Regions from separate parts of the Streptomyces sp. NPDC037013 genome, predicted to be linked through region 1. Evidence: riboswitches for the same ligand, from Rfam matches in the RefSeq annotation. Region 1 holds a riboswitch; each other region holds the start of a gene.
The links. A riboswitch is a leader RNA that binds a small molecule or an ion and turns the genes downstream of it on or off. The one in region 1 is predicted to bind cyclic di-AMP.

Region 2: it holds a riboswitch for cyclic di-AMP, as region 1 does, so the genes downstream of both, ACZ7DY_RS18180 (C40 family peptidase) here and ACZ7DY_RS22275 (M23 family metallopeptidase) in region 1, are expected to answer to the same signal.
Region 3: it holds a riboswitch for cyclic di-AMP, as region 1 does, so the genes downstream of both, ACZ7DY_RS21620 (M23 family metallopeptidase) here and ACZ7DY_RS22275 (M23 family metallopeptidase) in region 1, are expected to answer to the same signal.

The regions. Positions count from the first base shown of each region.
Region 1 covers NZ_JBVJRV010000006.1:21,622-23,812, reverse strand. Annotated here, with positions in the region: gene ACZ7DY_RS22280 (PP2C family protein-serine/threonine phosphatase) at 1-493, shown strand, start outside; cyclic di-AMP (ydaO/yuaA leader) riboswitch at 714-876, shown strand; gene ACZ7DY_RS22275 (M23 family metallopeptidase) at 888-1,967, shown strand; gene ACZ7DY_RS22270 (aldo/keto reductase) at 2,045-2,191, shown strand, end outside.
Region 2 covers NZ_JBVJRV010000004.1:809,434-811,624, reverse strand. Annotated here, with positions in the region: gene ACZ7DY_RS18190 (ATP-dependent Clp protease proteolytic subunit) at 1-551, shown strand, start outside; gene ACZ7DY_RS18185 (hypothetical protein) at 559-867, shown strand; cyclic di-AMP (ydaO/yuaA leader) riboswitch at 1,224-1,395, shown strand; gene ACZ7DY_RS18180 (C40 family peptidase) at 1,399-1,872, shown strand; gene ACZ7DY_RS18175 (DUF6328 family protein) at 1,960-2,191, shown strand, end outside.
Region 3 covers NZ_JBVJRV010000005.1:589,144-591,334, reverse strand. Annotated here, with positions in the region: gene ACZ7DY_RS21625 (M16 family metallopeptidase) at 1-932, shown strand, start outside; cyclic di-AMP (ydaO/yuaA leader) riboswitch at 1,150-1,312, shown strand; gene ACZ7DY_RS21620 (M23 family metallopeptidase) at 1,325-2,128, shown strand.

The sequences.
Region 1 (2,191 bases):
CCTCGCGCGCGAGGGCACCCGGCGCGACGGTCTGGACGCCTTCGAGGGGTTCACCACCGCCGTCCTCGCCGAGATCCGGCACGCCGACGGCGGCGTACGGCTGATCAACCGGGGGCATCCGCCGCCGCTGCTGCTGCGCGGGGACGGGCGGCTGTGCGTCCTGACGGCGACCGAGCCCGCGCTCCCGCTCGGCATGGGCGAGCTGGGCGTCTGGCCGGACCGGGCGGACGAGACGGAGTTCCCGCCGGGCGCGACGCTGCTCTTCTACACGGACGGGTTGTCGGAGGCCCGGGACGCGGAGGGCACGTTCTACGACCCTGCGACCCGGCTCGGCGGGCGGATCTTCCCGGGGCGGGGCGGTCCGCGCGCGCTGCTCGCCGCGCTCGCCGAGGAGGTGCGGCGGCACACCGGGGGCCGGATGACCGACGACATGGCGCTGCTCGCCGTGCGGCGGCCCGTCGCCGGGGATCCGGACGTCACCACCGGTGACTGAAGTTCACCGTTCCGCAGGGCAACTGACATCCTGTCAAGGGAATGTGAAGTTCCGGTGCGGACCAAGGTGGGTCAACTCGCCCCGTTCCGGCACCCCGTGTCCCGATACGTACAGGCGATCAGCGTTAACGATCAACCGGAACGGCTTGGAATACCGACCCGCTGTCTATTAACGTTCGATAACGCAGCGCGGTCGTCCCAGCCGTCACTAGAGGCGGCTCCGTGCGCACGCGCCTAATCCCGCAAGGGAGCCGGGGAACCACCAACTTGGGGTGAATCGGGCATCTGCGCCTCATGCATCCGTGCATCCGCGCCAGGCGCCCGTAGGAGACCTTCCTGCTCCGAACCCGTCAGCTAACCCGGTAGGCGAGAAGGAAGGAAAGGAGTGCGCCCCAGTGGCGTCCAACCGGCCTGCCCCCCAAGCCGTGTACATACCGAATGACGACGACTTCGGTCCGTACGACGAGGGCTCCTTCGACGAGTGGAACCCCACCGAGGAGTCCGTCCGTCCCGTCCGCGGCAGGCACCGTGTGCACAAGAAGGCCGGTGGCGGCCTCGCCCGCAGCTCCACCGTGCTCGGCGTGGGCGTCATCGCGGCCGTCGGCGCGGGCGGCATGGCCACCGCGCAGGACGGCAAGCCGCCGGTCGCCATATCCATGCCGGACCTGCCGGGCGTGGGCACCGTCGCGGACTCGCTGCCGGACGCCGAATCCCTGCCGGGCGTCGGCTCGTTGCTGGCCGGCGACACGGCGGAGGCCGCTCCGTCCGTCGCCGCCGCGACGCCGCTCACCGCGGCCGGCGTGAGCACCGCCGACGCCGAACAGGGCACCACCGACGCGGGCGAGGCACTGCGCGCCCGCATCATGCGGCAGGCCGAGAACCAGCAGCACCAGGCGGACTCCGCCGTACGCACCGCCGCCGAGGACGCCGCCGTCAAGAAGGCCGCCGACGAGGCCGCCGCGCAGCAGAAGGCCGCCGAGCGGAAGGCGGACGCCAAGGCCGCCGCCGAGAAGAAGAAGCAGGAGGAGGCCCGCAAGGCCAAGGCCGAGGCCGCGCGCCTTGCCAAGCTCGCCAAGAGTTACGCCATCCCGACCTCCTCGTACACGCTCACCTCGCACTTCGGCGACGCCGGGTCCATGTGGTCCTCGGGCCACCACACCGGCCTGGACTTCGCCGCTCCCACGGGTACCCCGCTCAAGGCCGTGCACACCGGCACCGTCAAGGAGGCCGGCTGGGCGGGCGCGTACGGCTACCGCACCGTGCTCGAACTCGAGGACGGCACGGAGGTCTGGTACTGCCACCAGTCCTCGCTCAACGTCAGCGCGGGCCAGAAGGTCAGCACGGGCGACGTCATCGGCCGCGTCGGCGCGACCGGCAACGTCACCGGGCCGCACCTCCACCTGGAGGTCCACACCCCCGACGGCACCGGGATCGACCCGCTGGGCTGGCTCCAGAGCAAGGGGCTCAACCCCTGAGCACTGTCCGCGAGGGTTTGACGGTTCCTTGAAGTGCGGGACGGAATTCGGTTTCCGTCCCGGACGTTGCGGAACGTATGACTTCTCTTCGCCGACTCGGCTCTTCCGACCTCGAGGTGTTCCCCCTCTCCCTCGGCGGCAACGTCTTCGGCTGGACCGCCGACCGCACGGCGTCCTTCGACGTCCTCGACGCCTACACCGCCGCGGGCGGCAACTTCATCGAC
Region 2 (2,191 bases), on a different contig from region 1:
AGCTCCTTGAGGAGCGCATCGTCTTCCTGGGCACTCCCGTCGACGCCACGTCGGCGAACGACGTGATGGCGCAGTTCATGTACCTGGAACACCAGGCGCCGGACCGCGACATCTCGCTGTACATCAACTCCCCCGGCGGCTCGTTCAGCGCGATGACCGCGATCTACGACACGATGCGGTTCGTCACCTGCGACGTGGAGACGACGTGCCTGGGGCAGGCCGCCTCGACCGCCGCCGTCCTGCTCGCGGCCGGGACGCCCGGCAAGAGGTTCGTGCTGCCGGGCGCCCGCGTGCTGATCCATCAGCCCTCGATCACCGAGCCCATCCAGGGGCAGGCGACCGACCTGGCGATCCACGCCGACGAACTCCTGCGCACGCGCGCCCTGTTGGAGGAGATGCTCGTACGGCACACGGGACAGACTCCTGAACGGATCGCCGCGGACATCGAGCGGGACAAGATCCTCGACGCCCGAGCGGCCCTGGAGTACGGGCTCGTGGACGGCATCATCCCGAGCCGCAAGAGTTCGCTCGCCGCACGCAACCCGGGGTGACCGTCCGATGCTGCCGCCGGAACTGCCGCCCCTGCCCGCCCTGACGCGCGCCGAGGCGGAGTTGATCGACCGTTACCTCGAAGTCGTCGACCTGCTGGGCCGGATCAATCCGGCCCGCGCCGAGCACACCTACCGCGGACTCCGCGCCGCCCAGGCGCTGGTGGGCCGGGCAACCGCGCTGCGGGACGCCCTCGCCCTCATGCACCAGCGGGGAGAGCGCGAAGTGCACGGGCCGACGCTCGCCCGGGCGCTGCGCGTACTCGACGGCGAACGGCGCGCCGGACGCGTCGCCATGCCGCCCGCGGCCGGGGACTGAGCATCCGTCAGCTTCCGCCGCCAAGAGGCGGACTGTCCGGTGCCGCTTCGAAACGGACCAGTCGGGCTACCACGGACGGCGTACCAAATCGTCCTTCATCGTACGGTTTCGAGTTGCGCGCCTCGACTACAGCAGGTCCGGAATAGGACATTCCGTTGCTGGTCGAGCCGTCGTCGGAGTCACGGGCGACAGGCCCAATTCGGCAGTGTCCACCTGAACAGGTCAGTCGTGAGGAGCCTCACAAAAGACCGTTTCGGCTCGGTTTTCGGACCTGTTTCGGGTCAAGATCCCTTCCGACGACAAGCCCCCGCCACAGCGGCGGGGCGGTCCGGGCGGACGCCGAGTCCTGCCGCCACCCGGATGACCGGTCGACATCTGTGCAACGGCAGGAGTGGAGGACCCAGGTACGACGGGCCCGTCCGGAACGTCCGGACGACGCCCTTGGGGTGAAGCCGCACCACGCGGCCGGGCATCTTCGCCTGCCCGAACCCGACAGGTCATCTTTCACAGGCGGCTGACGAAGGGTTTCGCATGACCGCGCTGAATCATGTTCCGTCGCTGCTCAGCAGAACGGGGGCCGCATCGGCCCTCACGCTCGCCGTCGTAGGCGGCACCGTCGTGGCCCCCGGGCTCACGTCGGAGGCCCAGGCAGCCACTCACGGGACCAAGGCGCTCAAGATCGCGGCGTCCAAGAAGGGCTCCCCGTACCGCTACGGCGCGGTGGGACCCAACCGGTTCGACTGCTCGGGCCTGACGCTCTACTCGTTCAAGCGGACGGGCAAGAAGCTGCCGCGCACCGCCGCCGCGCAGTACAACAAGACCAAGCACATCTCCCGGTCCCAGCGGACCCGCGGCGACCTGGTGTTCTTCCACTCGGGGCGGAACGTCTACCACGTCGGGATCTACGCGGGCAACAACCGCATCTGGCACGCGCCCAAGTCGAACACCGTGGTGCGGCTGGAGAAGATCTGGTCCAAGAGCGTCTGGTACGGCAGGGTGCGCTGACCGTGCCGGGTCCGGCCGGCGCGCGCCGATCACCACCCGGCGCGGGCGCCGGTGCGTGGAACGCGCCGGCCGGGATACCCGTACCGGATGTCAGACGAGCATTCCTGTACCGCCCGCAATGAGACGCCGCTGGAGCGCGCCGACCGCAACTTCGCGGAGCTGCTCCAGGAACTGAGGGTGACGCAGACGGGCGTGCAGATCCTGTTCGCCTTTCTGCTCTCCCTCGCCTTCACCTCACGGTTTCCGGCCCTCGACGAGGTGCAGCGCTTGACGTACGTCACGACGCTGCTGCTCGCCGTGCTCGCGGCGGCGCTCTTCA
Region 3 (2,191 bases), on a different contig from region 1:
CGCACGAGGCCGCCAACCCGCCCCGCCGTGCCGCCAAGGAGCTGTCCAAGCAGCTCTTCCCCGCGACCTCGCGCATGTCGCGACCGCGCCAGGGCACCGAGGAGACGGTCGCGGCCATCGACTCGGCGGCGGTGCGCACCTTCTACGAGAAGCACGTCCGGCCCGCCACGGCCACCCTCGTCGTCGTCGGCGACCTGGCCGGCACCGACCTGGACGCCGTCCTCGCGGACACCGTGGGCGCCTGGACGGGCTCCCCGGGCGAGCCCCGCCCGGTCCCGCCGGTGACCGCCGACGACCGCGGCCGCATCGTGATCGTGGACCGTCCCGGAGCGGTCCAGACGCAGCTGCTGATCGGCCGCGTCGGCGCCGACCGGCACGACCGCGTCTGGCCCGCCCAGGTGCTCGGCACGTACTGCCTGGGTGGCACGCTCACCTCCCGCCTGGACCGCGTCCTGCGCGAGGAGAAGGGATACACCTACGGCGTACGGGCGTTCAGCCAGGTCCTGCGCTCGGCGCCGGACGGCACGGGCGCGGCGATGCTGGCCATCAGCGGCTCCGTGGACACCCCGAACACCGGGCCGGCGCTGGAGGACCTCTGGAAGGTCCTGCGCACCCTCGCCGCCGAGGGGCTCACCGACGCCGAGCGCGACGTCGCCGTGCAGAACCTGGTGGGCGTGGCCCCCCTCAAGTACGAGATGGCCGCCTCCGTGGCGGCCACCCTCGCCGACCAGGTCGAGCAGCACCTGCCGGACGACTTCCAGGCGCAGCTGTACCGCCGGCTGGCCGACACCGGCACCGTGGAGGCCACCGCGGCCGTCGTGAACGCCTTCCCGGAGGACCGTCTGGTGACGATCCTCGTGGGGGACGCCTCGCAGATCGAGGAGCCCGTCAGGGCCCTCGGGATCGGCGAAGTGAGTGTGGTCACGGGCTGACGGTGACGTGCGCACGGGCTGAGTGACAGTCAGGACATATCGGACCCCGGTGACCGCTTCGGCCGCCGGGGTCCTCATATGTCCGTATTCATACGGTGGTTGCCCGTCTGCCCTGTGGCGTGCGCTACAAAAGTCGAGTTCTGTTTGTGGATTGAAAGAGGCCCCGTTTAGCGTCGGTCCGGCTGTTCGTCGCGCAGTACGCCGCATCCGCGGCACCGGACAGTCATCGCCGAGTCCCCGTACGGCGCAAGCCAGGGGAGCCGGGGACCCACATGTCCCCTGGGGTGAATCGGGCACCTTGCCGCGAGGTGAGGGACCCGTAGGAGACCTTCCTGCTCCGAACCCGTCAGCTAACCCGGTAGGCGAGAGGGAAGGAAAGGAACACCCGCCACATGGCGTTCACCCGTGCCACCGGGAAGCACCGTCGTCCGAGCCGTCTCACGCGGACCACCGCGAACGTCGCGGGTGTCGCGGCGCTCACCACCACCGGTGTCATCGGAGGCCTTGCCGCCCCCGCGCTCGCCGCCGCCGACGAAGCGGCCGTGGAGCACACCGGCCTCACCCAGGCGATATCCGTCGGCGACTCGCTCGCCGACAGCGTCGACGCGCAGGCCGCAGCCCAGCGCCAGGCCGCCGACGACGCCGCTGCCGCCAAGAAGGCCGAAGAGGCCGCCAAGAAGAAGGCGGCCGAGGAGAAGCGCAAGGCGGAGGCCGAGGCCAAGGCGAAGGCCAAGAAGGAGCGCGAGGCCAAGGAGCGCGCCGCCCGCGAGGCCGAGCGCAAGCGCCTGAACACCTACGTGGCCCCGGTCTCCGGTTCGTACGTCTCCACGGGCTACCAGACCGGCGGCGCCATGTGGTCCTCCGGCAGCCACACCGGCATCGACTTCCACGCCGCCTCCGGCACCTCCGTCCACGCGGTCGGCTCCGGCACCGTCGTCGAGGCGGGCTGGGGCGGGGCCTACGGCAACAACGTGGTCATCAAGATGAACGACGGCACGTACACCCAGTACGGCCACATGTCGTCCCTCGGTGTCTCCGTCGGCCAGACGGTCACCCCGGGCCAGCAGATCGGCCTCTCCGGCTCGACCGGCAACTCCAGCGGCCCGCACCTCCACTTCGAGGCCCGCACCGGCCCGGACTACGGCTCGGACATCGACCCCATCGCGTACCTGCGCGCGCACGGCGTCAACGTCTGACCGACGCGTACCCCGCAGCACTGCACGAAGGCCCCGGCTCCTCACGAGCCGGGGTCTTCGCGT